Chloroflexus aurantiacus J-10-fl: one gene and its partner. The main gene of each other region encodes a partner of the protein of the gene in region 2 in a complex. Links are inferred from orthologs where the notes say so. Each region holds a gene or a part of one and is shown on either strand. Other genes may lie near its edges. The genes, in order: CAUR_RS18170 and mnmE.

Region 1 (15,011 bases), 860 kb from region 2 along the record:
CTCCACCGCTGCGCCGGTGCGTGCAGCCGGTTGAGGAATATATCGGTTCTTGTGGCGAGGCGTCTCGCCTCACAAAAGGAGTCAGGAAATGGCCTCGATTAAGTATGACCACGTCTGGAAGCGCTTCGGCGAAGTAACCGTGCTCAAGAATCTCGACCTTGACATTGCCGACGGTGAATTTCTGGTGCTGGTGGGTCCTTCGGGCTGCGGAAAGTCAACCGCTCTCCGCTGTCTGGCCGGTCTGGAAGAGATCACCGAGGGCCGCATCTTCATCGGTGACCGTGATGTGACCGACGTTCCACCCAAGGATCGCGACATCGCGATGGTCTTCCAGTCGTATGCGCTCTACCCCCACATGAGCGTCTACGACAACATGGCCTTCGGTCTCAAACTCCGTCGCGTTCCCAAAGCCGAAATCGACCGCCGGGTAAAGGAAGCGGCAGAGATGCTGAGCATCGGCCACCTCCTCGACCGCAAACCCAAAGCGCTTTCGGGTGGTCAGCGCCAGCGTGTTGCGTTGGGCCGCGCCATCGTCCGCGATCCCGCCGTCTTCTTAATGGACGAGCCACTCTCCAACCTTGACGCCAAGCTGCGCGTGCAGACCCGCGCCGAGATCAGCAAGCTCCACCAGCGCCTCAAGACCACCTTCATCTACGTGACCCACGACCAGACCGAGGCGATGACCATGGGGTCACGGATTGCCGTCATGCGTGATGGTATCTTGCAGCAACTCGACACACCCCAGAACCTCTACGACCACCCGGCCAACATGTTTGTGGCCGGCTTCATTGGCAGCCCGGCGATGAACTTCTTCGAGGCGCGCCTGGAGCGCACCGATGGCGGCGTGAGTGTGGTCGTCGGCAAAGATTTCGTCTTGCCGGTGCCGGCAAGCAAGCTCGATCACGTCAGCAGCCACATCGGCAAGAACGTCTACTTCGGCATCCGCCCCGAAGACCTGCACGATGCGCATTTCGTGCCCCGTGGTGTTGACGAACGGGCGAAGGTTCACGCAGCGGTTAACGTGGTTGAGCCGATGGGAGCAGAAATCTACGCCTACGTCGAGAACAGCGGCAAAGAGTTTATCGGTCGCTTCGATCCGCGCTCGAACGCTCGCACCGGCCATACCATCGAAGTGGTCTTCGACATGGAGAAGATGCACATCTTCGACCGCGAAACCGAGAAGGCGTTGACATAATTGTACTGAAGAATCTGGTAGGGGCAGGGATTGTCCCTGCCCCTACCTCGCAGCCCCTACCTCACAACAGTCCTCTGTGCCCGACGGGGCAGTTCTTGTGTCTACACTGCGTTAAAACCATCCGCGCTCAAGCACATCACGTTCATCGGGACTGCGGTCTTCAAGGAGCAACCTCACATGTGTCAAAAATCGCTCGAACACATCCACAGCGAAGGGATTATCGTTGAGATACCTGGCATACAACTCCCGTCCGGCTACACGTCCTGCATATGACGCAAAGAGACTACGAGTCTGCGCTCCCAAACGTCTGGCTTTACGGAGAATAAGAACTTCATCAACGTCTGTACCCGCTGTACTTACCGGGATCATGTCAAGCCATTCACAAATGATCAGGTATTTTGCGCCTGGAACCACCGTTTTGACATCATGCGCTGTGGCACAGGCTTCTTGAAACATTGTTTTATCCAGATTTGTCTTACATTCAGCACAGAGATAAGCAAGGTTCACCTCAAGTTGATCAACCCCCTGAGCGTAGCGAGGATCGAATGATGCTTTCAGGTACATTTGCCTGGAAATAGTAAAGTCATGATCCTTCGTTCGTATTCTTGCTTTGGGTGATGTGCTTATTATTCCTGCGGTCGATGTAAAATATATTGCGCCAAAGCACGATTTCATTCCCAGATCGAGAGTATCTGGAAAATCAGGAAACGCTATCGATACCAAAACCGGCAAAAACTCTTCAATAACAGTGTTGTCAAGCTTAAGCTGACCTTTTTGTCGGTACAAAAAGTCATTTTCGCTATCAAATACAATATCGAGATCAAGAAATAACCGATATTCATTCAATAAGCGAACTGTTCTTTCACAACATCGCTGGTACCGCGAGGTAAGTTAATCAGAGTTTGGCGCCATGTCTGATAACGACTAATAGCTCGTTCAATGCGATCTCTGTCACCAGATGGTAACTTTTCATTCTGTAAAAGAGCACGTAACTTATTGCCATGCGGAGCAGGATACATCATAACGGTACTTCTCTGATTCTCGTTGGATCCAACACTGGTGATGGAAGTATCTCAGAAAGGCGGTTTATTGCATCAGCGAGAAATATCCTCCGGTCAGCGGGAGTACGCTCAAGCGCTTCATTCAGAACCTCACCGGCAATGGAACGTGCCTGTTGGATGAGCAGGTCTTGCGAGGGTAGTTTCCGATCCGAAGGCGGGGTGAGATGGAGAATATCTTCATAGATTCGTTGCCCAAATCTGTTACTGAAAAAACGTTCCTGCTTCAAATGGATATGCATGCCCAGTGCACGAACCGCAATCTGCTCGACAATGTAACCGTTAGCAAAGGGGGTCTTTTGCACACGTGACTCCCGTCCGAGGACAAGAATAATGCGAGCAGCTCTCCTGCCCACACGGCATATCTCGGCAAGCATGAGCGCTATATCAATACAATACTGGACGACCGTTAAAAAACGATTTTGCCTGAATTTCCGATTGGCACCGATTTCTGATTGTCCAGCAACCAATGGATTCCAACCGAGTACCTCGATACCGGTCCGGGCGTTGTGGTGATAATTGAACACGTTCAAGTAGGGCGGCGAAGAGAGTACGAAATCAACCGATTCGTCGGGAAGGTCTATTCGGCGAGCGTCGCCAAATAGCGCTTTGATCGGCGTCTTACTGTAAGGTAGGTTCAGAATAATGCGACGGACCGATGTCCATGCCTGGTGAAGTGCATTCTCATCAGATGCATCCCCATTGAGCATGACAACAAGAGCGTCGAGCAGAATTCTTATCTGAACATCTGGAATTGTCCGCACCCAATCGAAACTATGCATCTGTTGATGAGTAGGGTGTCTGAACAACGGCATCACAAAAGCGTTCGGATGCGCCCGTGCGAGCAGGTCTTCTGCGTTACGCACAAGATTATATCGTTCAGCCACCGGCAGTGTGCAGCACTCGTAAAGCCGGGCAAGTACGTAAGCCGCAGGATTAACGTCAATACCGTAAACGGGTGACCCTAGATGAGCAGCTTCGTACAACACAGTTCCACTTCCCATGCAGGGATCGAGAACCGTTCCACCCTGGGGAGCGTATGACTGCAACAGTACCTCCACGAGTTGGGGGGAGAACTGACCACGCCATGGTAGAAGGTTTTTTCGCGATCTGGTAGCAATATTCAAAACCTCTTGCGGGAGTGGCGCATCGAACGGCAGGACCTCTCTCCGTTGTGGATGGTATGCTATCGGTGTCTTCATAGTTTCAGCGTCGCTGTACAGGGCAGGTAGACATATAACCTGCCCCTACCCCATCAACCCCACCGTCTCAGCAAACCCCAGCAGCAAATTCATATTCTGCACTGCCTGACCGGCGGCCCCCTTCACCAGATTATCGATCACAGCCACCAGAATCGCCCGCCCTGGCTCAACCATCTGATAACCGATCACCACGTGATTCGTGTGTTGCACGTGGCGCAGCTCCGGCAACCGTCCGCCCGGCAAGACATGGACGAAAGGCTCAGCCGCATAGGCATCGGCATAGACTGCGGCCAGCGTTGCCTCGTCAACCCCCGGCTTTAAGTTGACATAAATTGTCGAAAGGATGCCACGGAAGACCGGCAGGAGATGGGGGGCGAAGATGATATGCAGGCCGGTCTCCTGCTCCATTTCGGCCAGATGGCGATGGACACGCCCAACATTGTAGGCACTGAACGTTTCGTGGGTTTCGCCGAAGTGGGTCTTGAGCGACAGCGAGCGACCGGCGCCAGAGACGCCTGACTTACTATCAACAATCACCGTCGAGTCGGCGAGCAGATCGGCGCGCACCAGTGGCACCAGCGGCAGAATGGCGGTCAATGGGTAACAGCCGGTATTGGCAACCAACCGCGCTTGCCGGATTCGCTCGCGATGCAGCTCAGGCAATCCATACACGGCCTGGGCGAGCAACTCCGGTGCCGGATGTTCCTTTCCGCGCCGCGCAGCGTAGACCTGCGGATCACTGATGCGAAAGGTGTCGGAGAAATCGACCACTCTGGCACCCGCAGCCAGCGCTCGTTGCACGATGGGAATCAAATCGGGGGTGTTGTGGGGGAGACAGGTAAAGACGAGATCAACCGTCGCCGGATCGACCTCCTCCACCGCGGTCAATCGCAGATCGCTCAGGATCGGAAAGACCTCGCTCAGGCGCTGCCCGGCAGCAGAGCGAGCGGTTGCAAAGCCTATCTCAACCTCCGGGTGGCGGGAGAGCAGTTTGATCAGCTCAATCCCGGTGTACCCGGTTGCGCCATAGATACCGACACGGGCCATTGGTGCGCTCCTTGTTCAATGAACGAATACCATCTCGTTCATTGTACCGTACTCTCTACCACGTGCGATCAGGCGCGATAGCGATCACAGCCGGGTGAATCTGGCCAAGCCGACGCAAGAACTTCAGAAAACGGGTAAACATACACATGCTCCTCTCACCGACAACCGTACATCTGTGCGTGACGCTTCCCCAAGGCGCATCAATCCACAACGGGAAGTCATCGCTCGCACACGCTGCTTCACGCAGCCGCAAGCCGGACAGAACCGGCGGATGGACGGTCATCTTCTCTGCTGATGCGCCATTTACAGCATAGCATAGCTCCGTTAGACCGGCATCAGCCGAAAGGTAGAGATGTGTTAACGCGGCGATCAGACTACACCGTGCCCGCGTCTTCCTGCACATCCAACGCATGTGCCAGCAGCACTGCGCGTGGAATCACCGTCAGCGCAGCTTCGTGAGTTGCCGCGAGGATCACAGGCGGCGCAACGCCGGCCTCATAGGCTTCCAGCCAGCGCAGCGCGCAGAGACACCAGCGATCACCCGGCTTCAGCCCTGGAAAGCGATATTCGGGTCGGGGCGTGATCAGGTCATTGCCACGGGCACGGCTAAAATGCAAAAACTCCACCGTGACCTGCGCACAGACGACGTGCAAACCGGCGTCGTGCGGGCCGGTGTCACAACAGCCTGTCCGGAAAAAACCGGTCAGCGGTTGCTGACTGCACAGTACCAGCGGGCCACCCAACACATTTCGAGCCGCTGCTGGTTCCCTGCCATTTGTTGACATAAACAACTCCTGGATAACAATGAGCATCTGCTGTATGGTTAGGGTGAATATCGCAATACCTTCGTTTCCTTCATGGTACCAGCAAACAGCGTGCGTGTGGCCCACCAGCCGGTCGTTCAATAGCAGAGCAGGTAACAGCGCTGTAGAACATATTTCCTAAAAGCTGTGGGAAGAACTGACAACCATTGCCGTCGCCAGCGCACGCCGGATTGGGTGCCTTACCCGCGCATTATGCACGTGTCGCGAAGTTTGGAGTGCGGCAGCCATGCTGCCGCGCCAGCCGTGCTCACGACCCAGCGCGTGGCCACCGCTGACTGTGCTGGTCACGGGGATTAGGTTCTAGCGTTTCGCCCTACGCTGCTCAAGATAAGGCACCAAAAAAAGTGAAACAGTAACTCTACAAACGCAGGTTTCTGGCTGTTCTGTCGGGTATATTTCAGTGCAACATATCGGATGCTATGTTGCACTAGAGCTATTACCGCCAGGGATGTGATAACAAGTTCTGCTTACTCTTTGTTCAGGTCTGTCAGATTTTTTCGGATGATGCGAGTATCGGGGTGGTCGGGGCCGAGGCTGCGTTCTCGGATCGCCAGCGCCCGTTCCAACAGCGGGCGGGCCTCTGCATACGCCCCCTGCGCCTGTAAGCACAGTGCCAGATTGTTCAGGCTGGTGGCCGTATCGGGGTGGTCGGGGCCGAGGCTGCGTTCTCGGATCGCCAGCGCCCGTTCCAACAGCGGGCGGGCTGCCGCGTACTCCCCCTGAATATCGAGCAACCGGCCTGTTTGCATAAGCAGCCGGGCCGCCAGCACATCCGCCAGCCGATCCGTATGCCAGCACAGCTCCTCCAGATGTGGCCGGTAGGGTGTCCCCGCCAGCGGCATCCGATCCAGGTCCTGGTCATCCATCGCCGCCAGCACTGCCGTCACAGTGTCACTGAGAGTCACTGCCAGTTCCGGATCACGCTCACGGCCAAAGGCAACAATCAGGCGGTGGAGCTGTACTTCGCGGCGGTCGATCAGCCCAACTGCCCGCAGCCGACGCAGGGCCGGATCGGGGGCCTGACCATCGCTCAGCGCGGTCAGGAGCGCCTCTGGAATCGGTAGCGAGGCCAGCCAGGCCAGCCGGTGGAACAGGCTGAGCGCTGCGGCATCCTTCTCTGGGGTAAGCTGCGCATAGCTCAGGGTCAGTGCGGCAGCAACGCCGCGCTGATATCTGGTTGGCAGGCCAGCTTCAGCCGCCATCGCGTCAGTCAGCGCCGGGTCGGCCAGTAACAATTCCTGCAACCGCCGGTGATAGTCGGCCAGCGCCAGCCGGGGATTGTCAGCCAGATAAGCACCGGCCAGCGCCAGCGCCAGGGGCAGGTCTCCCAGTTCGTCACAGATCGCATCGGCAGCCGCCTGCTGCTGCGGATCGGCCAGCAACGCCTCAACCGGTCGTTCCTGTTCATACGCCCGTGGTCCCAGCAAGACCTGATAGCTCGCCGACCGATCCAGCGGACGCAACGGCAATTCGGTGACACCATCAGTTGCCCGCCAGTCACCGCGCCGGCTGGTGACCAGCACCTGCCCACCACCGGTTTTTGGCCGCCACTGCGCCAGCAGTTCCCTGTCCTCCAGGTTATCGAAGATGAGCAGGCGACGTACCGGCATCGCCCACGCCCGTTTGACGGTAGCCACCCGATCCTCCAGGCTTAACCCGTCCCAGCCGGGCAGGTTCATCCCCTCAGGCCCGCCGCAGAGTGCTACCTGGGCCTGGATGTCCTCAGGGTTAGCCATCGACAGCCAGAAGACCCACCGGGAAAGTGGTCACGGAGCCGGTAGGCACACTCGCTGGCCAGTTGGCTCTTGCCCACGCCGGCCATGCCATTGATCACTACCGTCACCTGCTCATCCCCGCACAGCCATCGTTCGAGGTCGGCCAGCTCTTTATCCCGCCCCCGGAAGAGTCGGTTGCGCTGGTAGGCTACCATAAACGGTGCGCTGTCGGGCTGGTGGGCCGGCGCAGACACCCAGAGCCGGCTGTTGCGCAACCGGCTGAACAGGGTCAATGCCCACCAGTCGGAGCGGTCATCATTGCGGGCGGCCAGGCGGGCGGCGTTGAGGGCACGGTCAATCTGACCGTACTGCGCTTAGCCGTCGCCAGTGAGAGATTACCATACGCGGCAATCACTGCCGGTGGGCCGCTGCGGGCCAACAGCGGCCCCAGCGCCGTCAACGGCTGTCGGTCATCGTCGCCGGCACCGGCACAACTGATCAACGCCACCAGCCGTGGGCAACGCTCACCAAGACTCTTGAGCATCGCCACCAGATCGGCACCGGATCGCCGTGCCACCCGCTGCTGCTCGTCGACCAGGAACAGCCAGGGCTGCCCCTCAACCAGCGTCCCGTGGGCCACCAGCACCAGCACATCGTAGCCGGCGTACAACTGGTACCGCACCTCATCCCAATGTGCGCTGATCACTGACGTCTCCCAATCGGCCAGTGCCCTGCGGAGCAGGTCGGTGTATTCCGCGTCAATCCCTGGCAGGCGATAGGTCGCCACATCAACCGGGTCGGCCACTGCCAGCAACACCCGCCGGACACTGGTCGGGGCAGGTGGGAGTGGTATCGTGTGGTCAACCGGCAACAAGCGCGACCACCAGACGTTAGCATCGCACCCAACCGGCTGCCCGCTCACCGGGTCGCGCAGCAACTCCCAGCGCAACCCCTGTAACGCAGCGGGCACAATGAGCTGCACCGACACGGCGCGGCTGTTGTTCCGATTCAGCGCTGCCGCCCGCAACTCACAGTATTTGGCAACCGCCTGCGGGTCGGCAAACAGCGCCTGGCACAGTGCTGCACCGTAGGCATCGGGGTCACTGCCCAGCAAGGCACGCAGCGCATCGGCATCGAGCGGCCCACAGGGGAAGGTCTGAGGTGGACGATGACGTTGGTCATCGCTCTCCAGTTACAACCGCAGCTCGTAACACTGATCGGTGGTCGGCGTAAGTTCAAGGGTCAGGACGGCAGGCATCGTTGTTGTTATGTCAACAGTGAGATACACGAAGCGAGTAATACAAGTATATCACATCACGGGGCGCAGTGCAGGGTGGTGGTGGGGCGAAATAAGAAACGAGCACATCCTGCTCTCCCGTGATCAGGATGGGTAACGGCCTACCACGCACCGGATCGTGAGCATGGCTGGCGCGGCAGCATGGCTGCCGCACTCCAAACCGCGCGACACGCGCATGACGAGCGGGTACGGCACTCCATCCAGCACGTGCTGGCACGGCTGGGGCGGCACATTGCCGCCGGGCCAGGAGCCGGTAAGTGGTCGTCGGATAGTGTGCAGGCACGAACCTGGGGCAACCAAACGTCTACGCGCAGGTAGCTCATGCATGCCTGGCCGACTCGATGATCGTCACGAACACATCCGGCATCCCCGTGACCAGGAGGGCGTGCTGCATCCTACCCACCAGCCCGCAACCGTCTGACGATATACCACAGTGCTACCGCGGCCATCAGTGCGCCGGCGATACCGGCATACGCTATCTCAGCAGGTACGAAACTGATCAAAACACCAACCAGCAACTGAATAACCGCGAGCAGCAGCGCCATCATCAACGCCCAGCGTCGTTCATGCCAGAGACCAACCGCACACACCAGCAGCAGAGTAGCGAAGACCAGCGAAGGCACACCGAAGAACACAATCCCGACCTGTGCAGCCAGCCCCTCCATCCCACGCCCTGATAGGTTAATCAGGCCAAAAACAAGAGCGATCAGCCCGAAGATTGCCCACAGCACGCCGTACCCACCAACAATGATTGGAAATAGTCGGCTCTGCTGAGTTCGGTTCATTGTAACCTCCACAATTGAGAATAGAACAGAGTTTTATGTCAAATTAAGTGCCTGCTACACGAGGGAACCACCGTCCGTCTTCATTCCGTTGTCGCACATCGACAACCGGATTATCACCGCAAATAAAACATCCCACCGCAACAGGTGGGACAGTTCGCCAGTGGAGCGGGCGACGCGACTCGAACGCGCGACCATCTGCTTGGAAGGCAGATGCTCTACCACCTGAGCTACGCCCGCACGGCCTTTAATGTAGCACAAAATGGCGGAGTCTGCAAGTGGTGAGGGGAGGGAAGAAAATAGGACAGAGAAAATAGGACAGAGAAAATAGGACAGAGAAAATAGGACAGAGAAAATAGGACAGAGAAAATAGGACAGAGAAAATAGGACAGAGAAAATAGGATAGAGAAAATAGGATATAGGATATTAGGGTATAGGATGTAGGAGACTTTAGGGTATGTACATTTTATCACGTGTGAGCTGGAGGCTCGCGCTCCCAGGGCAGTGCTGGTGTATAACAGCGGCTGTATAGCTCTTGGCGTATGTGCAACTTGTTACGTGTGAGCTGGAGGCTCGCGCTCCCAGGGACGAGCATGTTCTGTAAGTTAACAGGATCGGGGCGCACAGCCGTGCGCCCCTACCGAACGGAAACAAGGCATACATCCGCCATCTCTGTGTTCTCAGTGCCTCTGTGGTGCAATGACCTCAGCGCCCCCCTCGCGTTCCAGATGTTGCTGCTACTGCATTGCCAGCGCCTCTTGCGGCGAGCGGGTCGTTATCATACCTTCCATAGCCACATTCAGATGCGTGAGCGTCATTGCTACCGTGGCCGAAATACCGGTAAGGATCACCTGGCAACCGAGCAGACGCAGCGCCCGCGCAGTCTGGATCAGCGCCTGCGCAACCTGGGTGTCAACTGCGCTCACCCCACTGATGTCGAGAATGACACGACGGGCACGCCGGGCATTGGCTTCTTGAAGCAGGCGCGTCGTTAGCGCCTGAGCACGTCGGCTATCGAGTGCGCCCACAATCGGGGCCATCAGCACACCCTCCGCCAGCGTGATGGTTGGTGTCTCAAGCACGGATACCAGTTCGAGCAACCGTTGCTGTTCGGTGTTACGTTGCGCCAGCTCTTCCGCCTGCGCAGCCAGTTCGTGTTCCCGTTGTTCAGCCCACGCACGGGCTTCTTCTGCCTCGCGTCTTGCCGCCTCCAGGTGCTGAGCATTATCAATCGCCAAACGACTGAAGATCATGCCGCCGACGATAAACGCAAACGTTACCAGCTCGAAAGGATTGACATAGGGACCACCACCCGCCCGGTAAGCAAATGTGACCAGTAGTGTTAGTGCGCTTGCTGCAATCCAGAATGGACTGGTCAACACCAGTGCCAGTGCCGGAATAGTGTAGAGCAAATGATGGAATCGTGCATCAATGAATATTTCATCGGTTCCAAATGCGACAATCACCGTGAGTAGAATGATCAGCAATGGACGTGCCGGCTCCCACCCACGCCAGTAGGCAAACCACAGGCCACCGCTAATAACCAGACCTGCAAGCACTGACACAATGGTTGACAATAGTGGTTCGGGAAAGAATGCAAGAAAAAGTGCAATGACGGCCAATCCGGTAAGGAAGCCAAAAACGCCGTGGTTGATCTGTTGCTGTGTGAGGCGGATCATCCCTGATCTCCTGACAATTTCAGAGCGCTCTGCAGGTCACTAAACGAACGAATACCATTCAAATGCACACCAAGGCCAACAATTGATTGCACAACTTCAGGGCGGATACCGACCAGGACGACCTGTGCCCCAAGCAAGCGTGCAGCCTGTACTACCCGGATTAACCCCTGCGCTATCTGGGTATCGATCACCGGTACACCGGTAACGTCGAGTAACAATCGACGGGCGCCGGTCGCGGCAAGCCGTCCAAGCGCCTGCTCCTGTACCTGGCTCAAGCGTGCCGTATCAAGCGCTCCAACCAGCGGCATCACCAGGGTGTCGCGATTGATCGGTAGCACCGGTACGCTTAGTTCGCGAATAGCATCGCGTTGCTGCTGAATAATTGCCAGTTGTTCCGACACCTGTCGGTGTGCGGCTTCGATTGCATCGCGGGACTGAATTGCCTGCTGGTAGAGCCGTTCCAGATCGCGAGTTTGCCGCCGGATTGTGTCGGTCATTTGGTTGAACGCTCGTTGTAGTGCACCGACTTCGTCTTCACTGGTAATGGTGATTGGTTGATCAGAGCGCCCTTCGGCCAGCGCTGCTGCGGCAGCAGAGAGATGCCGCAAGGGGCGGACAATCGAGCGCTCGATCAGCCAGAGCAGGAACAGCGTAAGTACCCCCATGCCTGCCAGCGCTACCCCAATACCGGTAAACGTTGCCATCACTTCGATGGCTATCTGGCGCTGTGTAGCCGCCTTCATGTCCGCAATATACTCCATTGCCTGGGCTGAGAATTGTTCACGTTGCTCTTCAATCGTCTCAATTGTTTCGTATAAGACGTCGGCTTGCGCTTCAGTCAGTGATTGGACGTCAGGGGGTATCTGTTCTTGCAATGCTTGCGTCAGACTCAGAAGGGTTTCGGTCTGGCGGACAATCATATCTTGATCGGATACTTGAAGCAGACTGTAGCGTTCATGCGCATTACGTAAAGATCGGATCAGCGACTCGACATTGCTGAGCAGTTCCTTACGGAAACAATGCTCACATTCACTATCTCTGTTCACTTAGTGTCTCTGTGGTGCAATTCCTCACTACACTGCACCGGGAATAACCGCCAGCGTAAGGATACAGAACATCTCTGTGTTCTCTGTGGCTCTGTGGTGCAATTCCCTCACCACACTGCGCCGGGAATGATCACCAGTGCAAGGACTCAGAATATCTCTGTGTTTTCAGTGTCTCTGAGGTGCAATTCCCACTCCTACGACACGCTATGCATTACCCATAACTGGTGTCAACCACGTGCGTATCGGCTGGTATGATCGCTATTGGCGCTGTTGTGAGCGACCGCCTCGGTGGCAGTGCGCTGCACCAGCCGTGCTATCACATGCTGAATGGATTGCCGTACCCGCTCTTCATGCGCGTGGCGCAAGGTTTGGAGTGCGGCAGCCATGCTGCCGCGCCAGCCGTGCTCACGATCCGGCGCGTGGTACACCGTTACCCATCCTGATCACGGGAGAGCTGGAGGAGAGCTGGATGTGCTCGCTTCGATCATCGAGTTGGTCAGGCATGCATGAGCTACCTGCCGTAGACGGTTTGTTGCAATAGATTTATGCCTGCACACCAGCGGCCACGACCAGCACCTGACGGCAGTGGCGAGGATGCTTGCACGCAGGCTGGAAGCCTGCGCCACGCCACCCGTGCCACGGGGAGCGCTTGCAGTCCGGCCTAACGCAGGGTGACATGTGGGTAATGCATAGCACGACACGGGTGGGGTGTCAGGGGGAGGGTATCATCTCGCCACCTGATCTCCCTGCCGGCGCTCAAGCGCGAACAGAATAATGGCTACGTCTGCCGGATTGATTCCGGCCAGCCGCCCGGCCTGGCCTAACGTCGCCGGACGGAAACGCATCAGCACCTGTCGGGCTTCATTACGTAAACCCGGCAATGAGGTGTAGTCAAAATCAGGTGGAATCCGCCGATGCTCCATCTTCTGCATGCGTGCCACTTCACGCTCCTGACGGGCGATGTAGCCGCTGTATTTGCAACCGATTTCCACCTGCTCGATCACCGCATCACTGAGCGCCGGTAAGTCAGGAAGTGCATCGCGCAATTGTGTGTACCGGACTTCGGGTCGGGCCAGAACTTCGGCAACGGTAACCGGTTGACTGATCGGCTTGATCCCGTGTGCTTCCAGGCTGGCATTAACCGCTGCTGAAGGGAAGATGCGACGTTCACGCATCTGCTGCAATGCATGCTCGGTCTGCTGTCGTCGCGCTTCCACGACCGCTGCCCGCTCACCGTCAACCAGTCCAAGCCGATACGCCAGTGGCGTCAGGCGCAGATCGGCGTTATCTCCACGCAGTAGCAGCCGATACTCAGCCCGCGAGGTAAACATGCGGTACGGCTCACGAATCTCTTTGGTGGTCAGGTCATCGATCAAGACACCAATGTACGCTTCGGCTCGCCCCAAAATCACCGGCGGCTTACCCTGCACATAGTGGGCCGCATTAATCCCTGCCATCAATCCCTGCGCTGCCGCCTCCTCGTAGCCGGTGGTGCCGTTGATCTGCCCGGCGAAGAACAATCCACGTAGCCGGCGCGTCTGCATGTCGGCAGTAATCTCACCGGTCGCGACTGCATCGTACTCGATAGCGTAGCCGATCCGCATTAATTCGACATTGCGTAACGCCGGGATCGAACGCAGCATTGCCCACTGTACGTCTTCAGGCAGCGAGGTGTTGCACCCCTGTACATAGACCTCTGACGTTGTCCAGCCTTCCGGCTCCAGGAACAGCCCGTGCCGCTCCTTGTCGGCGAAGCGCACAATCTTATCTTCGATACTCGGACAATAACGCGGCCCGACGCCTTCAATGATCCCACTGAAGAGGGGGGCACGGTGCAGGTTTTCGCGGATGATTGCGTGAAATTCGGGCGTCGTATGCACCTGATAGCAGGGTAACTGCGGTCGCCAGCCGTCGAGCTGTGGGTGCGGGTAGACTGGTGCTGGCGGGCCGTGGTATTCAGGGGGCGGAATTGTTTCACCAAGTTCGGGATAGTAGTGGCCGAACGACAACGGTGTGTCACTGCCGGGTTGCAATTCGGTCAGCGAGAAGTCTATCGTCGCCGCAGCAAGGCGCGGTGGCGTCCCCGTCTTGAGGCGCACCAGCGGAAAACCGAGTGCCGCCAGGTCTTCACTGAGCGCCATGGCCGGCGCTTCACCGGCGCGACCGGCACCCCACATCGCTTCACCAGTGATTGCCCGGCCCCGCAGAAAGGTACCGGTGGTCAGGATCACTGCCGGTGCCAGATACCGCCAGCCCGTGTGGGTCGTCACCGTGAAACATTGGGTGTCGGCGTTCGGTGGGGCGATCCGTTCAACCATCGCCTGGCGCAGATCGAGATTGGGCACCCGTTCAAGCGTCTCTTTCATCAGGCGGGCGTACAGCCGCTTATCACACTGCGCCCGCAACGATTGCACCGCCGGCCCTTTACTCTCATTGAGCAGCCGAATCTGAATTGCGCTACGGTCGGTAATACGACCCATCAGACCACCCAGCGCATCGATCTCGCGCACCAGATGGCCTTTCGCCGGCCCGCCAATGCTCGGATTACACGACATATGGGCCAGCTTGTCCAGATCAATAGTCAACAACAGGGTCCGGCAACCCAACCGGGCCGCAGCATGCGCGGCTTCACATCCGGCGTGGCCGGCACCCACCACAATGACATCGTAACGTGTTTGCATAGGCGGACGTGGTATAATGACGCAACGTGCGAAGACGTTCGTTCGCTATTGATCACTCATCATCATATGCGCACCATCCTTATTATAGACGATGATGTTGCCTTCATGGCAAAATTGAAAGAGCAATTGCAAGAGGCCGGTTATCGGGTCTTGACCAGCAATATTCTGCAATCGGCAGAGCACACCTGCGTTCGTGAGCAGCCTGATCTGGTGCTGTTAGAGGTTCGCACAGAACAAGGGGCCGGCTGGGATGCCCTGCCGCGACTGGCGGCACTGCAACCGGTTATCGTTCTCAGTAAGGCCGGTTTGGAAGAAGACGTGATGCGTGCATTTGCCGCCGGCGCGACCGATTACGTCGCCAAACCATACCGCACTGGCGAACTACTGGCCCGGATTCAGGCGCGGATGTTACCGGAAGCGCCGGTGCTGACGCCACCCCAACCGAAAATCGATACAGAAGGAGCAACCCAAACAATGTCCCAACC
Region 2 (14,892 bases):
TAGATCAGCAGGTCGGATCACAAGCCGGGCAAACGTTTCACCCTGCCCCAAACGATGGACAAGAGCATCTGATTCATCCTGGAACTCACTCTGGAACGACCATTTGATGTCTACCTGATAGCCGGGTAACATCGAGGTCAGCACATCAATGGCAGCAGCAGTCAGATCGGAGTATCGCTCGGCGTCGATCATTTTTGCAACAATGGTTAACCATTCCGGCATGTCAACAGGTCCGGTTTTTCTCATGATCGACACTCCATTCAACAACTAACATTTAACATTTGATGGTATTGTACCGCGTTTATGGGTAAACAGCACGGATATTGCCCAGGCTTAGATTCCACCTTCCAAATGACAAAACACGTGTATCACTGAGTTTGTCGAGGGTCTGCTGAAGGGGAAGTTATCTCATTGATTGATTACTGAGATCGTGACAGGCACACACATCATCACCGTGACCAGCAGGGTCAACGGCGTGATACGCGCCTGGCACGAAGCACGGCTGTGCGGCAGCGTGGCTGCCGCACGCCAAACGACGCGACACGCACCTGATGAGCGAGCAAAGCAACCAATCCAGCGCGTGATGGCACTAGCGATGGTCATCAGCACTCCGCGCTGCCATACCGGCAAACTGGGATCAGGCTAGACTGTCGTTGGTGATTGGTCAGCGTTCAGGTGCCTGTGCTGTAGTCGGCTGGCACGACCACACAGCTTTTATGAAATAAGTTCTCCACTGTGCTGCCGGGATTGATCAGGTAGCCTCCAGACGTTGGCGCAAAATTGCCACAGCTTCCCGCGATAAACCTATGCAACCCAAAAGGATCGCTGCTTGCCGAATAGCAGAGCCATGGTATAATAGGCCGCCCGTGCTATCCGCCATGATCTGCGGTGCACAAGGAAAGAGGAACATGATAAGCAGATTTTCTTCGCTAGCCCTGTTGCTCAGTATCGTGCTCATCGGCGCGTGTGGATCGGCTGTTGCGAATACGCCAACAGCTACTCCACTCCCAACCCTCATCGCATTAGAGACGCGATTACCAACGGATACACTACAACCAACAACCGTTCCAACACTACCGCCTACGGCAACACCCGCAGCTACTGCTACTCCTGAACCAACCGCTACCCCTGAACCAACACCCTCACCTGAACCGATAACAGCACCGCTGGCGGTTCCACGTGGTTCGGTGACTACTCGGCCCTTCGCAGTGATGTATGACAACCATCCGAATGCCTACCCGCAGACCGGTATGGATGGCGCTGCGATTGTCTTTGAAGCACTGGCCGAATTTGGGATTACTCGCTATATGGCGATCTTTATTCCCGGCATTTCACCCGACATGCCGGTCATTGGCCCGGTACGCAGTGCTCGACCATATTATGTCGAATGGGCAAAAGGGCTACGGGCAGTGTATGTCCATGCCGGAGGATCGCCAGAAGGGTTGTTGCTGGCAGAAACATCGATTGAACTGATCAATATGGATGCATTGCGCAGCAACGCCAGCCGCTATTTCTATCGCACGCGCGACCGTAGCGCCCCCCACAACCTCTACACCAACAGTGAAAACATCGCAGCTTTTGCCGCAGCGAATGATCGTCCGGTTGAAGGATTGGAAGAGATTGGGTTTACCTACTCGCCCGAAGCTCCGCCGGAAGATCGTCCTGCACAACAAGAATTGCGCTACTTCTTCATTTACCGTGAGGCAAGTGTAGGCTGGAGCTACGATCCGGCAACGAACAGCTACCGCTACTTCCGCGGTAATCGTCCACACGTTGATGCAGCAACCGGTAATCAGTTGCAGTTTAAGAATGTTGTCGTGTTGGAAGTGCCCGAACGACCTATCCCCAACGATCCCAAGGGTCGTATCGAGCAAGATGTGATCGGTGAAGGTCAGGCCCGTATCTTCCGCGACGGTCGCATGATTGAAGCGACCTGGCAGAAAGCAGCCGGCTATGCACAACTGTATCTGGTTGACGCGAATGGGAACGAAATACCACTCGCGCCCGGATCGGTCTGGATTGCCGCCATACCTGACCTTGCCAACCTGACCGTCGAAGGCGGTCGATAACGCTACACCCCGAAGCCTGTTGCTTCGGCTGCGATAGGCGGGCGTCGCCAGTGCTCTGGCCCTGTTGCCAGCACTCCTATCTACCACTGTTGCGCTCTGTTTGCGCATTGTGCGACGCCCTGGCAGACGCAAACCACAGTAATGTTTACGAGGCACCAATGGCGCCCCTGACGTCGGCGGACCTCACCCGATGACGGCTGCCTCGCGTCTGCCCGGCGAATAGCCGTATGCCGTCACAAAGGAGGAAACAATTTATGAGAGGAAGGATCGTTCGTCGTGGCCTGCTTGTCGTTGTGCTGGTCATGCTTTCGACAGCCATCGCCCACGTTCAGGCTGCCCCAACGACTTCACCGTCTCAGCAGTCGAACCTCGCACCAACCTACCGTATTTTCGCTACCCGCGAAGGTTTAGTTGGTCGCCGAACCGCAAATGGTCATATCATTCAACCCCGCGACCGCTTCGTCGCTCTCCCGTGCTGGTGTGTTCTCTCGCCCAAAGGTACTGACAAATTCAAAGTTCGTCTCACCTATAATGGCCGTTCAGTGGTCGTACCGGTCTGGGATGTCGGCCCCTGGAACACCCGCGATGATTACTGGAATCCTAACCGACGGTACAGCGATTTACCGGTAGGTATGCCGATGGCTGAAGCCGCCTACTATCATGGCTACAACGGCGGACGCGATGAGTGGGGGCGACGCATTACACTTCCGAATGGGATCGATATCGCTGATGGTACCTTCTGGGATGACCTGGGTATGACCCGCAGCGATTATGTCTACGTCACATTTCTCTGGCTGGGCGAAGACCCCGGCCCCGGTTCAGCTATCGATGTTAGCTCCGGGCAGATAACCGATGATCCTGATCCGACAGTAACTGCTCCAGAAGGTGCAACCACCATCGATAATACTGATTCCGCTTTTGATCCAGTTGGCAAAGACTGGTATGAAGAGACATGTGGCTTAAACGGGCAACATCAATGGACCTACTCGACGACCGATCCCACAAAAGCCACTACTGCCGCAAGCTGGCAAGCGCCTGATCTCAGTCCAGGGTTCTACGAAGTAAAAGCCTACATTCCGGTCTGCGGCAATCCGGCAACGACCAGTGCCCGTTATCGGATCAGCCATGACGGAGCAATCACCGAAGTAACACTCGACCAACGGGCCGCTGCCGGGCAATGGGCTTCGCTTGGCACATACTATTTTGGCGGTGTTACCAATGAAGTACCCCAGGTCTTTCTGAGCGATCTCACCGATGATCGCGGCCTGGCAGTGCGCTTCGACGCTATTGCCTGGGAACCGCGCAGTGACACGACACCGCCTGATACGCAGATTATTTCGATCTCACGGGTTGACAATGGCTTTCAGCTCCAGTGGGGCGGCAATGATGACATGACCGGTATCGCCAGTTACGACGTACAGGTGCGGCTATTGCCGAACGGTGGCTGGACGGATTGGAAACTGGGCACGACCGACTTGAGTGCCTGGTTTGGCCCCCATGAAGGCAAACAGTTTGAATTCCGGATTCGTGCACGCGATTGGGCAGGGAATGTTGAGTCGTGGGAGACTGCGGCAGTTGTAGATACGACAGCGGTGCCATAGGCGCTGGTAGATTGGAAAGTAGCACAGGCGTTGGCCTGTGCTACTACGTCCATAGGTCACCCGAAGACGATCCTGCTTAACCCGTACCAAAAAAGCGGCGGGCGTAGGATGGATCAAACTACGTCCATAGGTCACCCGAAGACGATCCTGCTTAACCCAGACTACTCTGCATCTTGCAACGCAGCCACACCGGGTAAGACTCGTCCCTCAAGTAACTCAAGTGAGGCACCACCGCCGGTACTCACATGCGACATCTTATCGGCCAGGCCGGCCTGTTCCACTGCGGCCACACTATCGCCACCACCAACAATTGTGATTGCGCCATTGGCAGCCGCTTCGGCCATTGCCTGGGCGATAGCGCGTGTACCGACGGCAAACGGCTCTAGTTCAAAGACACCCATTGGCCCATTCCAGATAACCGTGCGGGCAGCCCGAATCTCGGCACTGTATCGTTCGATGGTCTTGGGGCCAATATCGAGCACACGCCAGCCGGCAGGAATGTCACTTACATCAACAACCTGGCGCTGGGCATCGGCACTAAACGCATCGGCAATCACCACGTCAACCGGCAAAAGCAGCCGGGCACCCCGCTCTTCAGCACGGGCCATCAACTGCTGGGCCACCGGTACACTGTCCGGTTCGACCAGCGAATCACCAACATTCAGCCCTTTGGCAAGCAGAAAGGTGTTGGCCATACCACCACCAATGAGCAGTGCATCGACCTTACCCAGCAGATTTTCGATCACGCCGATCTTGTCACTGATTTTCGCACCACCGATGACGGTTACGAATGGACGCTGCGGATTATTCAGGGCGCCACCGATGTACGTCAGTTCCTTTTCCATAAGAAAACCGGCAACTGCCGGCAGGTAGTGCGCTACACCCTCAGTGCTGGCATTGGCCCGGTGAGCGGTGCCGAAGGCATCGTTAACGAAAACATCACCCAATTTCGCCAGTTCAGCGGCCATCGCTGGATCGTTTGGCTCTTCACGGGGATCGAAGCGGGTGTTTTCGAGTACCAGGACCTGCCCTGGTTTCAGCATCGCCACAGCCGCTTCAGCCGCCGGCCCGGTGATCGCCTCGGTCTTCTTGACCTCTTTCGCTTCGGGCAGCAATTCAAACAAACGCTCAACAACCGGACGTAAACTGTACTTCGGATTGGGTTTACCCTTCGGACGCCCCAGGTGCGACATCAAGACCACACTGGCACCGTGTTCCAGCAGATAGCGAATGGTCGGTAATGCCGCCCGAATCCGGGTATCATCGGTAATCTGACCCTGATCATCGAGTGGCACGTTGAAATCAACTCGTACCAGCGCACGTTTTCCGGCCCAATCCACATCACGGATGGTCTTCTTGTTCATGCGCGTTCCTCCTTATTCGCGGTATAACGGCCCGCTGTCATTGTAACACAGGGGCTATTTGCCGATGCAAAAACGGCTGAAGATCATGTCGAGCAAATCTTCACCCACGGTTTCGCCGGTAATCTCACCCAACGCATTGGCAGCACCGGTTAAATCGGCTGCCAGGAGATCGGTTGCCGCACCGGCAGCCAGGGTTTCTTGAGCTGCACGCAGAAACTCGGCGGCTCGCCGCAGGGCAGCCCGGTGACGCGGATTGCTGACCAGATGCGTTGCGCCAACAGCCGGTAATGTACCACCGAGCAGGGTCGTGGCAATTGTTTTAGCCAGCGTATCGATCCCATGGCCATAGCGAGCCGAACAGGCAACCACAGCCATCGCTTTCGGATGCGGCGGAGCGGGTGGGGGCGGTACATCCGGATCATCGCACTTGTTCCAGACAATGATGGTCGGTCGGTCGGCAGTGGCAACCAGCATCGCTTCATCTTCGGGGGTAAACGGTTGTGATGAGTCGAAGACAAGTAGGGCCAGGTCGGCACCGGCCAGCGCCGCTGCTGCTCGCTCCACCCCAATCTGTTCGACCGGATCGGTGCTGGTGCGCATACCGGCGGTGTCGATTAACACCACCGGTACACCCGCCAGATTTGCCATCTCTTCCAGGGTGTCGCGCGTTGTACCGGGGATAGGGGTAACTATAGCGCGTTCAACCCGGAGCAGGGCATTAAGCAGGCTTGACTTGCCAACATTTGGGCGGCCAACCAGCACGACGCGCGCGCCGTTGCGCAAGACCATGCCCTGATCGGCCCCGGCCAGTAAGCGCTCGACAGTGGCCAGTGCCTGTTCAATTGGCCCGGCCACCGTCTGCGGTTCAATCCCCTCTTCAGGAAAATCGATCAGCGCAGTGATATAGGCCAGCGGTTCAAGGATCGCTGTGCGGGCAGCCCGTACTTCGCGTGCCAGCCAGCCCCCCAACTGCGCCTGGGCAATCGCCAGCCCGGCACTCGTCTGCGCCCGAATTACGTCGAGGGTGGCTTCGGCCTGACTCAGATCGATCCGACCATTGAGGAACGCCCGTAAGGTAAATTCACCGGGATTCGCCAGGCGGGCACCGGCAGCCAGGGCCGCTTCGAGCGTCAACTGGACTGGAAGCGCCCCACCATGGCAAGAGATTTCCACGACATCCTCACGGGTAAAGCTATGCGGAGCGGCCATCAGCGTTAGCAATGCTTCGTCGATCACTTCGCCATCAGGCCCGATCACGTGCCCATAGCGCACCCGATGACTGCGCAACCGTCCTGGCCGCACGGGGCGAAAAATGCGCAACGCAATCGATTGAGCGTCAGGCCCACTCAGACGTATAATACCAATGCCACCTTCTCCGGGTGGTGTGGCAATTGCAGCAATTGTGTCATTCATCGAGGTTCTGTGCGTTTACTTAATACCTTTTTACGGCTGATTACACTCGGTAACGCAGTTGCCCATCTCAGTGGTCTGCGAGGGTTGAGCTGGAGCAACCGATTGGCATTACCGTTTCTGACCCTGGCCTGGAGCCAGCCGGCTTCGGGATGGCGCAGCCATCTGGCCCTGCTATTACCGGCATTCATTGGTCAGATAGGGCTGGCCACGCTCCGGCGACGGCAACTTGATCCAAAACAACAGTTACGGCCAGGACGTTACCCGGATCGCCAGATTGTACGCCTCGATTTACCCGCCCGCCATGGGCCGGTACCGGCACTGCACATCGTACCACACGGTGGGTCAAAGACTGCGGTGCTGGTCACCCATGGTTCAGGCTGCGATAAGACCTTTTACGCCTGGCGCCTGGTGGATAGACTGATTGCGCACGGCGCTGCCGCGCTCTTGATCGATCTCGACGGTCACGGCGAGAGTCCACGGCCCCAGGCGTTTCCACACATGGTTGACAGTGTTGCCGATCCGATTGACTGGCTGCGCCAGCGCTACACTCAGGTTGGAGCTATTGGAATGAGCCTCGGCGGCGCAGTGCTGGCCCGGGCAGTTGCGAACGGCGCCCGCGTGGATGCGCTGGCGCTCTGGGAAGTACCACCACGGTTACGACTCGATGCACGGGCATACCGGCAGGTGCAAATCCGTGAAGCACTGGCAATTCTGCAATTGCGCATGCTACACCTCTTCCGCGATGGTGCTGTTGATCATGTGATCAGAGCGTGGCAAACCAGTGGGATTCGGGCCACGATCAGTACCTGGGATTTATTCGATGCCCTGGCCTTTCCCGACAGCCTGCGCACGCTGGCCCGGCGAGAGCCACCATTACCGACCCTGCTGGTCTATGCCGGACGCGACGCGATTGTACCGCCGGCCGCAGCAGCCGAAGTTGCAGCGCTGGCAGCCGGCTGGGCTGAGTATCATCTCTTGCCGTTCGCCAGTCATATCTCGCTCCCGATAGACCTGGAATGCATTACGCTCACGGTTGACTGGCTCGCGCGACACCTAAACCAACCTGCCTTCACGACCGGTTTGGTGTCAGAATAGCATCGATCAATCCGTACTCCAGCGCCTGTGGTGCGGTCATATAGAAATCACGACTAAAATCGGCTTCAAGGCGCTCGACGGGTTGCCCGGAATGTTTAGCCATGATCTCGCGCAGCAACCGCTGCAGACGCAGCATTTCATCGACCGCAATCTGGACATCGGGAGCATACCCTTCGGCGCCACCGCCCGCCGGATGCGAGTGGATGGTGGCGTGTGGCAGGGCAAACCGTTTCCCCTTCGTGCCAGCACAGAGCAAGACAGTCGCCATACTCGCGGCACGACCTACGCACACTGTGCAAATATCGGGGGTAACCAGTTGCATCGTGTCGTAGATCGCCAGGCCGGCCCGGATAACGCCACCAGGACTGTTAATGTACATCCAGATATCGCGTTCAGGGTCTTGCTGTTGCAACACCAGCAACTGAGCGATCACCGATGAAGCCAGTTCATCGTCGATAGGTTCACCGATCAACACCACTCGCTCTTTCAGCAGGCGCGAAAAAATATCCCAGCTTCGCTCTCCACGGCTCGTGCGTTCTACAATCGTTGGTACCGGTACAGAAGGCATTGCTATCCTCTTTCTTCATTATCGACAATCACACAACTCCCAGTGACCGATTTCGACTGTCGCTTCACAATAGCTGCGCGCATTGCAATCTCGTATGGCTGCTGATAGCGCGACGGCGTCACCGGTACAATTGCAATCGAGACACTCAACAGTGGATATCGGCACGGTCGTCCCTGACGGTCGTGTCCAACAATATAACCACGCTGACGATCCTCAGGTGCATAGAAGTACGGAATAGTAGCATCGAATCGTTCGATCATTGCCTGTGCGATCTGCTGCGCCCGTTCGAGGGTTGAAACCAGCACAAAATCATCACCACCTAAATGACCCAGAAAATCGTCAGGCGTTCCCTGCCAGTGGACAACCTCAGACAACAAACGGGCAGCGTGTAAGATGACTGCATCACCTTTGAAGAAGCCGTAATGATCATTATACCCTTTAAAATTGTCGAGATCGATATAGCCAACCGCAAAAGGTTCCTGTTTGACCAATCGCTCATGAATAACCTGTTCAATCGTCGTATTGCCGGGTAAGCGTGAAATTGGATTCAGACTGCTCTCACGTTCGCTCCGGCGCAAGATCGAACGAATACGTGCTGCCAGTTCTGCCGCACTACATGGTTTCACCACGTAATCATCGGCACCTAATTGCAGACTGCGTACCTTCTCATCCAACGAACTCACCGCTGAAAGCAGCATCACCGGGATCAGGCGTGTCGTACCGGACGAGCGAATTGTCCGTAGCACGTTTAAGCCATCACTATCGGGCAGTAGTCGATCCAGGATGACCAGGTCGAAGAATTGTTCATGCATCAGCCGTAATGCCGTTGTCGCATCAGGGGCCGTGACCACCACAAAACCGGCATCCGTTAATTGCTGGCTAAGGATAACCCGAATATCCAGTTCATCATCAACCAGCAAAATCCGCGGTACGCTCTGCCCGGCCTGGTGATGCATTGACAGCAGGCGATGGAGCTGCTCGAGCAGCGGTTGTTGCAGGTCGATATAGGGAATGCCTGTTACAGGACGGACTGACCGATCACGGGTGGCCATTGCCACAACCACACCGCGTGTCTCTGGATCGGTATGCACAATTTGCGCACATAAGGCCGGCTCGATGTCGGCAGTGGTGCCGGCAATGACCAGCAAACGTGGACGGCGGTAACGGGCGATATCCAGGCCGGCAGCGCATGATGACACCCGTTCAACCTGCCAGCCGGCATTGTGGAGCAGATCAGCCAGATCATCGAGGGCTGCTCCGCCAACCAGCACTGCTGAACCCGACCCTAGCGATACAGACGGTGGAGCGCCTGCAGATGGTGCAGCGTGCTGATCCTGCCAATACCAGGCCCGTGGGACACGGACAACGATGTCGTCGCCCTCTTGTTGAAGATGTTCTGTCAGCAACTGAGCAAACTGGCGCAAACGCACGGTTGAGCGCTGTAATGAAGCGACCAGATTGTTGAGGCGCTGATCAGTACTCTGTCCATAGTGGTGTGCGAGGAGATCAACAGCACTCTGCAACGACGTAAGAGGTGACACATACTGATGAATAAACCGTTCAACCTCCGGAGAAAATTTACTCATGACTGCCCTCATCTGCTGGAATGACGGAGGTCAACGTGGCAATCAGTCGTTCAGCCGAGACCGGCTTCTCGAGAAAACCACGTGCACCAAGCGCAAATGCCTGGGAAGGTGCATCAGGCGCCAGATCGTTTGCCGTCAACACCACTACTGGAATCGAGGCTGTCGCCTGATCGGCCTGCAACCGGCGCAGCACTTCAAACCCATCCAGGCCGGGCATGCGCAAATCTAACAGAATAGCTTGTGGGCGAACGTGTTGGACGATGGCCAATGCCTCTTCACCATCACCCGCAGCCAGCACACGCATCCCATGGCGCTGGATAAGGCGCGTTAATACCGGACGCACATTCGGATCATCGTCCACAACCATGATGAGTGGTTTATACCTGGTTGTTTGATAATGTATTTCTGCTACAAGCTGATCTACAGAAATCGTTCCTGGAAAGACAACCACGTCTTTCGGCAGTTTAACCGCTGACTCGTCACTAACAATAATTATTGAGGTCAACTGGTAGAGTGCAAGAGTGCGTAGTCGTCCAATCACCTCCTCGGCATTGACAGGATGCAGCAGAACGGTCACTGCCGGCTGACGTGCCGGCAACGTCGTTTGCAGATCGGCGATAGGCGTAATGACAACTTCCCAATCTGGTTTTGCCATGAGCCGGGCGTGCAGCACATCTGTTAACGGATGACCATCAGAACCGATCAGGATGAGCGGACGCTGATCGGCACTCGCAATCCGCTGCACCGCTGCCAGCGGTACCGTAAAGCTGAACGTACTGCCAAAACCAACATCGCTATCCACCCAGATGCGACCACCGTGCAGCTCAACCAGTTGCCTGGAGATAGCCAAACCAAGACCAGAGCCACCCCTGACGTTACTCTTCGACTGATCAAGCTGCTGGAACTTCTGAAACAGTTTAAGTTGATCAGCTCGAGAAATACCCGGCCCCCAGTCACGCACACTGAAACGCACCATCCCCTGCTCGTGGGCAACACTCACAACAACCTGTTGCCCTGCCGGTGAAAATTTGATCGCATTTGAGAGCAGGTTCACCAATACCTGCACGATCCGGTCACGATCAACATCCACCAACGGAAGATTTGGCGGCACGTCGAGTGAAATGGTCACCTGCTGCTGACGGGCAAAACTGGCCAGGTCATCAATTGCGTTCCGACAGATCTCTTCGGGAGCGACGGGATGGCGCTGTAATTGTAATTGCCCCCGTTCAATTTTGGCAATATCCAGAACATCATTCACCAGTCGCAACAGGCGGTTTGTATTGGTCAGTGCCCGTTGTAGCAAGTCACGCTCGACACTCGACATATCACGAATCAGACCGGACTTACCTCGTTCACTATCACCCAACAACAACTGGAGCGCACCCTGAGTACTGGCGAGCGGTGTACGTAGTTCGTGGGAGACCATGGAAACAAACTCATTTTTCATCTGCTCCACTTCGCGCTCGCGAGTCACATCACGAAAGATCAGGATACGTCCGAGGTACTGTTCACGGCGATCAACAACCGGAGCCGAGAAACATTGCAAACGTCGTACCTGTGGCCAGACCACCTGAAACTCTTCATTTGCCCGGTCGGTTTCTGAACCTAGCAGTTGCCCGAGCCACAATCCCAGGCGGGCAGGATGGGCGAAGACCCGGTTGAAGACCTGCAACAGATCGTCATATGGCCGGCCTTTCAGATCGTGCTCGGCAACACCGAAGAAATAGCAGGCACGGCGATTAACCATCACCACCCGGCGCCGGGCATTGATCAACACAATGCCATCATTCGTTGTTTCAACCACTGCCTGCGCGTGATCCAGCTCAGCCCGTAGACGCTCAAACAGGCGCGAATGCTCGATAGCCACGCCGATCTGTCTGACCAGTGACCGCAACCATTGCCATTGCCGTTCACTGAAACCATTTCCTGGCCACGGCACCAACTGTACAACACCGGCCTGCCAGCCTCCGGCGACAATGGTCAACGACAGAATGCCATCAATCGCATGCTCACAAAGAAATCTGTGTAGAGGGGCAATCTCGTGTGACGATGATGGATCGGCAACCAGATAGACGACTTCGTTACTCGACTCAAGCAGCGATTCGGCCAGCACCTGGCAATGCCGCCCCAGATCGTTTTGCCACAACTGACGCAACGTAGGCGCAAAGGCCGTAGCAAGAGCATTGACTTTGACGCTTTGCAAGCGCAACGATTGCGCCTCATCATCGTACAGATAAAGCGCTCCCGCTGCGGCTTCGCCAATCACCACTAACTGATCAAGTGCTGCTTCAATCAATTGATCGAATGTATGGGTGTAAAGCAGGGTCAGGTTGGTGATCGCGTCGGAGATTACTCCTTGATCGGATTGTCGCCTGTCGGTGGATGCCAGCATTGCCCGTGCATAGGTGGCATCATCGACGAGAAACTGCAATGCGCTGATCTCCTCATCAGAAACCGGTGACAACCAACCGCACACACACACTGCTTCCAGCCGCCCCTGCTCGATGAGCGGCAGAATCACCACCTCACGCGGTGGTCGATCAGGCCAGATTGCAGAGGTAAGTGCCAGCGCCAGGGGGGTCGATTGCTGATCTGGAATAAATCTGATCGGTTGACGCAAAAGGCGTAAATCGTGTAGCAGATAGTTCGGCACCGTAATGTAATCCGGGAAGACCGTCGTCCCACGATCTACAAATCGTTGAAGCAGATCAGCTTCAGGGTCTAACTGATAAATGACTGCCATGTCGGCTGCTGCCACACTGCGTGCGCCGTCGAGCAGCACCTGCCATACCATATCGCGTGACGTTGCGCGATACATTTGCCGGCACAAGATAGCCAGTAACACCGCTCGCTCAGACACTTGCACGATATGCCCTGCCACCTTCCTGTCTATAGAACGCTCTACGTCTTCGCATCGTTCAGAATAGACTGAATGTAATCGACCAGTTCAAAGACATTAAATGGCTTTTCGACCCATCCTCGCACAGCCGGATGAAAATCGTGATTTGACAGATGTGCCTTGGGGTTAGCCGTAAGCAACAACACAGGGATATGTTGCCAGACGGGATGTTGACGCAAATGCTGGCATAATTCAAGACCATCCATCTTCGGCATTAACAGGTCAATCAACAAAAGATCAAACGACTCGCGATCAAGAATGGAAAGGGCTTCAAGACCATTACCGGCAACTGCTACCGTATACTGGGCGTCTTCCAGCGCCATGCGGGTGATGACTTGCAAATCAGGCTCATCTTCGACCAGAAGAATTTTCGTACTCATGCTCTTCCATTAAAACTATCTGGCGGGCAACCTCTTCAATTGCTATGCGCTGCTTGCGGTAAAAATCAGACTCACTCATGGCCAACCGATGAGCAACATCACGAACCGTCTGTCGGCGCAGGAAACGTCCTTCTAACAAATTGTACAACAACCATTCCTGGGCTGACGGATCAATTTGTTCATCAGGACGTAAATTAGCGATTGCCTGCCGTAGTACGGCCTGTAATGCTCGCGTTGGGCTTCCACCCTGTTCGGCGAGAATCCGCCGCACGCTGCGTAGACCAAGGAGCGGACTCTCAGCCAGCTTTGGCCCACCCCACAACTGGGTAAGCGCATCCTTTACCAACTGAGGAAAATCTGGATGCAAGACAATATCATCATCGAGATTACTTAACGTTAGCGGGGTTGCCTGTTCCAGGCGGGAACTCAATTGCTGCAACGATTGCATCTCCGGCGCCAGCTCTCGTAAGGCATCGAAAATCTGTCGTTGCATCTGCACAGTCGTCAGCGCCAGCTCGATCTGATGGGCCAGGCCGGTCACCATACGACGCATATCGGCAGACATACCACCATTACGGCGCAATTGATCGAGAGTCGCTTCCAGCCCAATTGCGCCGAGAAAAATGCCATCGGGACTTCGCAGTGGAAACAGGCAAAAGTCGTCGATCACCACAAACGAACCGCTATCCAGACTTGCAGCAGCGTCATACGGCATGGACTCCAACTGAGGGAGGATGGACATCACCGGATGATCGGTAACAAACCGCCGAACATCACGGCGCGATCCCCATACCGCTTTAACGCTAAAGCCATCTTCACCCGGTGCGACCACAAAACCGGTTTTGACGTGCAATGCACTACAGATCGCAACCAGCGAATTCTCCAGCAAAGCCCGCAGATCGGCACGGGTGAACATGTTGCGAGGCAAATTGCGCAGATAATCGATCTCAGAATGATCCTGGCGATAGATTAACGCATCGAGGTAGGGTTTCGCCTGCGTCACAAAGATCGGCATCAACACCGTCATCACCATCACACCGAAGGTGATCAGCGTCTCTGGTGGCAACCCCAAATACTGCGCAATGACCGGCACCGCTTGAATAAACAGGATGGTAGTAATACCAACAAACGGGCCATATAACCACCACCGTACAAAATCCTGTTTAATCAATCGTTCCGGGATCAGCATGCCTTGAAACGCTACCGAATAGGTCATGACGGTAAGCATCACGATCACAATCAGACTGGCAACCGCCTGTAACGCCAGAATCAGAGTGAGTGGTATCACATTCGGTGAAGCTATCAGCAGAAACGGAAAGACACCGATCCCTGGCGCGGCAAAGGTTGCTCCCAGATAACTTAAGCGTCGACGCTGAGCAGGTGTCAAGGCCGAGCGACGGACAATCAGAATCGCGATCAGGGCCGAGGCTATGGCCAGACCGAAAAAGAGGACGTAAAACCAAAAGAGCGGGCCAGCATTGAAGCGCGCAACCGGCCCACTTGGCGAACCGGTGTAGATGACCAGATTTGTGCCGAGGACAACCAGCAAAAAGATTGCCAGACTACCGATGTACGCAGCATACACGCTTCTACGCCAACGTTGGGCAATCGTATTTGCACTGCCAAAGGCCAGCAAGGCATTCGCAAAATGGATATACCCTGCCGGTACCAGCACAATACCTAACCACTGAGCACGACCCAGAAATTCAATCGTGGCCGGACGCTGCGCACGAGCCAGCAAGAGATCGCCACTGTAGGCAATGATGACCCCGGCCAGCAACACACCTAATGATCTGACAATATCGCTGCGCCAGTTTTGCAACACAATATACGCCAGAAGCGAAAAGCTCACAATCAATACCGCAGCGAAGAGAAGTTCATTGATTCGTTCGAGAATTGCTACCATATCAATGTGTA

What was found.
Region 1: the proteins of mnmE (region 2) and CAUR_RS18170 are in contact, whole or in part, in a solved structure (PDB 9HIP), measured with the Escherichia coli proteins. The link is inferred for Chloroflexus aurantiacus J-10-fl from one-to-one orthologs.

Annotation. Positions count from the first base shown.
Region 1 is NC_010175.1:4,623,351-4,638,361, forward strand. Bases 12,049-15,011 are described here. They hold CAUR_RS18170 (tRNA uridine-5-carboxymethylaminomethyl modification enzyme MnmG/GidA), read right to left. Parts: upstream 14,527-15,011; coding sequence 12,571-14,526; downstream 12,049-12,570. Other genes in these bases: CAUR_RS21310 (hypothetical protein), read right to left, coding at 12,073-12,231; CAUR_RS18175 (response regulator), read left to right, coding at 14,593-15,011. In the rest of the region: CAUR_RS18095 (LacI family DNA-binding transcriptional regulator), read left to right, coding at 1-34; CAUR_RS18100 (ABC transporter ATP-binding protein), read left to right, coding at 89-1,195; CAUR_RS18105 (Bpu10I family restriction endonuclease), read right to left, coding at 1,307-2,041; CAUR_RS18110 (DNA methyltransferase), read right to left, coding at 2,214-3,455; argC (N-acetyl-gamma-glutamyl-phosphate reductase), read right to left, coding at 3,501-4,502; CAUR_RS18120 (DUF2237 family protein), read right to left, coding at 4,877-5,287; CAUR_RS18125 (tetratricopeptide repeat protein), read right to left, coding at 5,794-7,062; CAUR_RS18130 (ATP-binding protein), read right to left, coding at 7,029-7,334; CAUR_RS18135 (CHAT domain-containing protein), read right to left, coding at 7,331-8,155; CAUR_RS18140 (hypothetical protein), read left to right, coding at 8,480-8,656; CAUR_RS18145 (hypothetical protein), read right to left, coding at 8,734-9,123; CAUR_RS18155 (STAS domain-containing protein), read right to left, coding at 9,858-10,799; CAUR_RS18160 (HAMP domain-containing protein), read right to left, coding at 10,796-11,845. UniProt on the Escherichia coli protein: NAD-binding protein involved in the addition of a carboxymethylaminomethyl (cmnm) group at the wobble position (U34) of certain tRNAs, forming tRNA-cmnm(5)s(2)U34.
Region 2 is NC_010175.1:3,763,678-3,778,569, reverse strand. The notes cover bases 4,269-7,112. They hold mnmE (tRNA uridine-5-carboxymethylaminomethyl(34) synthesis GTPase MnmE), read right to left. Parts: upstream 6,448-7,112; coding sequence 5,089-6,447; downstream 4,269-5,088. Other genes in these bases: CAUR_RS14805 (alpha/beta hydrolase), read left to right, coding at 6,457-7,112; CAUR_RS14815 (phosphoglycerate kinase), read right to left, coding at 4,269-5,034. In the rest of the region: CAUR_RS14830 (sensor histidine kinase), read right to left, coding at 1-246; CAUR_RS14825 (DUF3048 domain-containing protein), read left to right, coding at 909-2,069; CAUR_RS14820 (golvesin C-terminal-like domain-containing protein), read left to right, coding at 2,324-3,670; more of CAUR_RS14815, read right to left, coding at 3,832-4,268; more of CAUR_RS14805, read left to right, coding at 7,113-7,542; CAUR_RS14800 (ATP-dependent Clp protease proteolytic subunit), read right to left, coding at 7,517-8,110; CAUR_RS14795 (GGDEF domain-containing response regulator), read right to left, coding at 8,113-9,696; CAUR_RS14790 (ATP-binding protein), read right to left, coding at 9,689-12,562; CAUR_RS14785 (response regulator), read right to left, coding at 12,598-12,975; CAUR_RS14780 (histidine kinase N-terminal 7TM domain-containing protein), read right to left, coding at 12,944-14,881. UniProt on the Escherichia coli protein: Exhibits a very high intrinsic GTPase hydrolysis rate. Involved in the addition of a carboxymethylaminomethyl (cmnm) group at the wobble position (U34) of certain tRNAs, forming tRNA-cmnm(5)s(2)U34.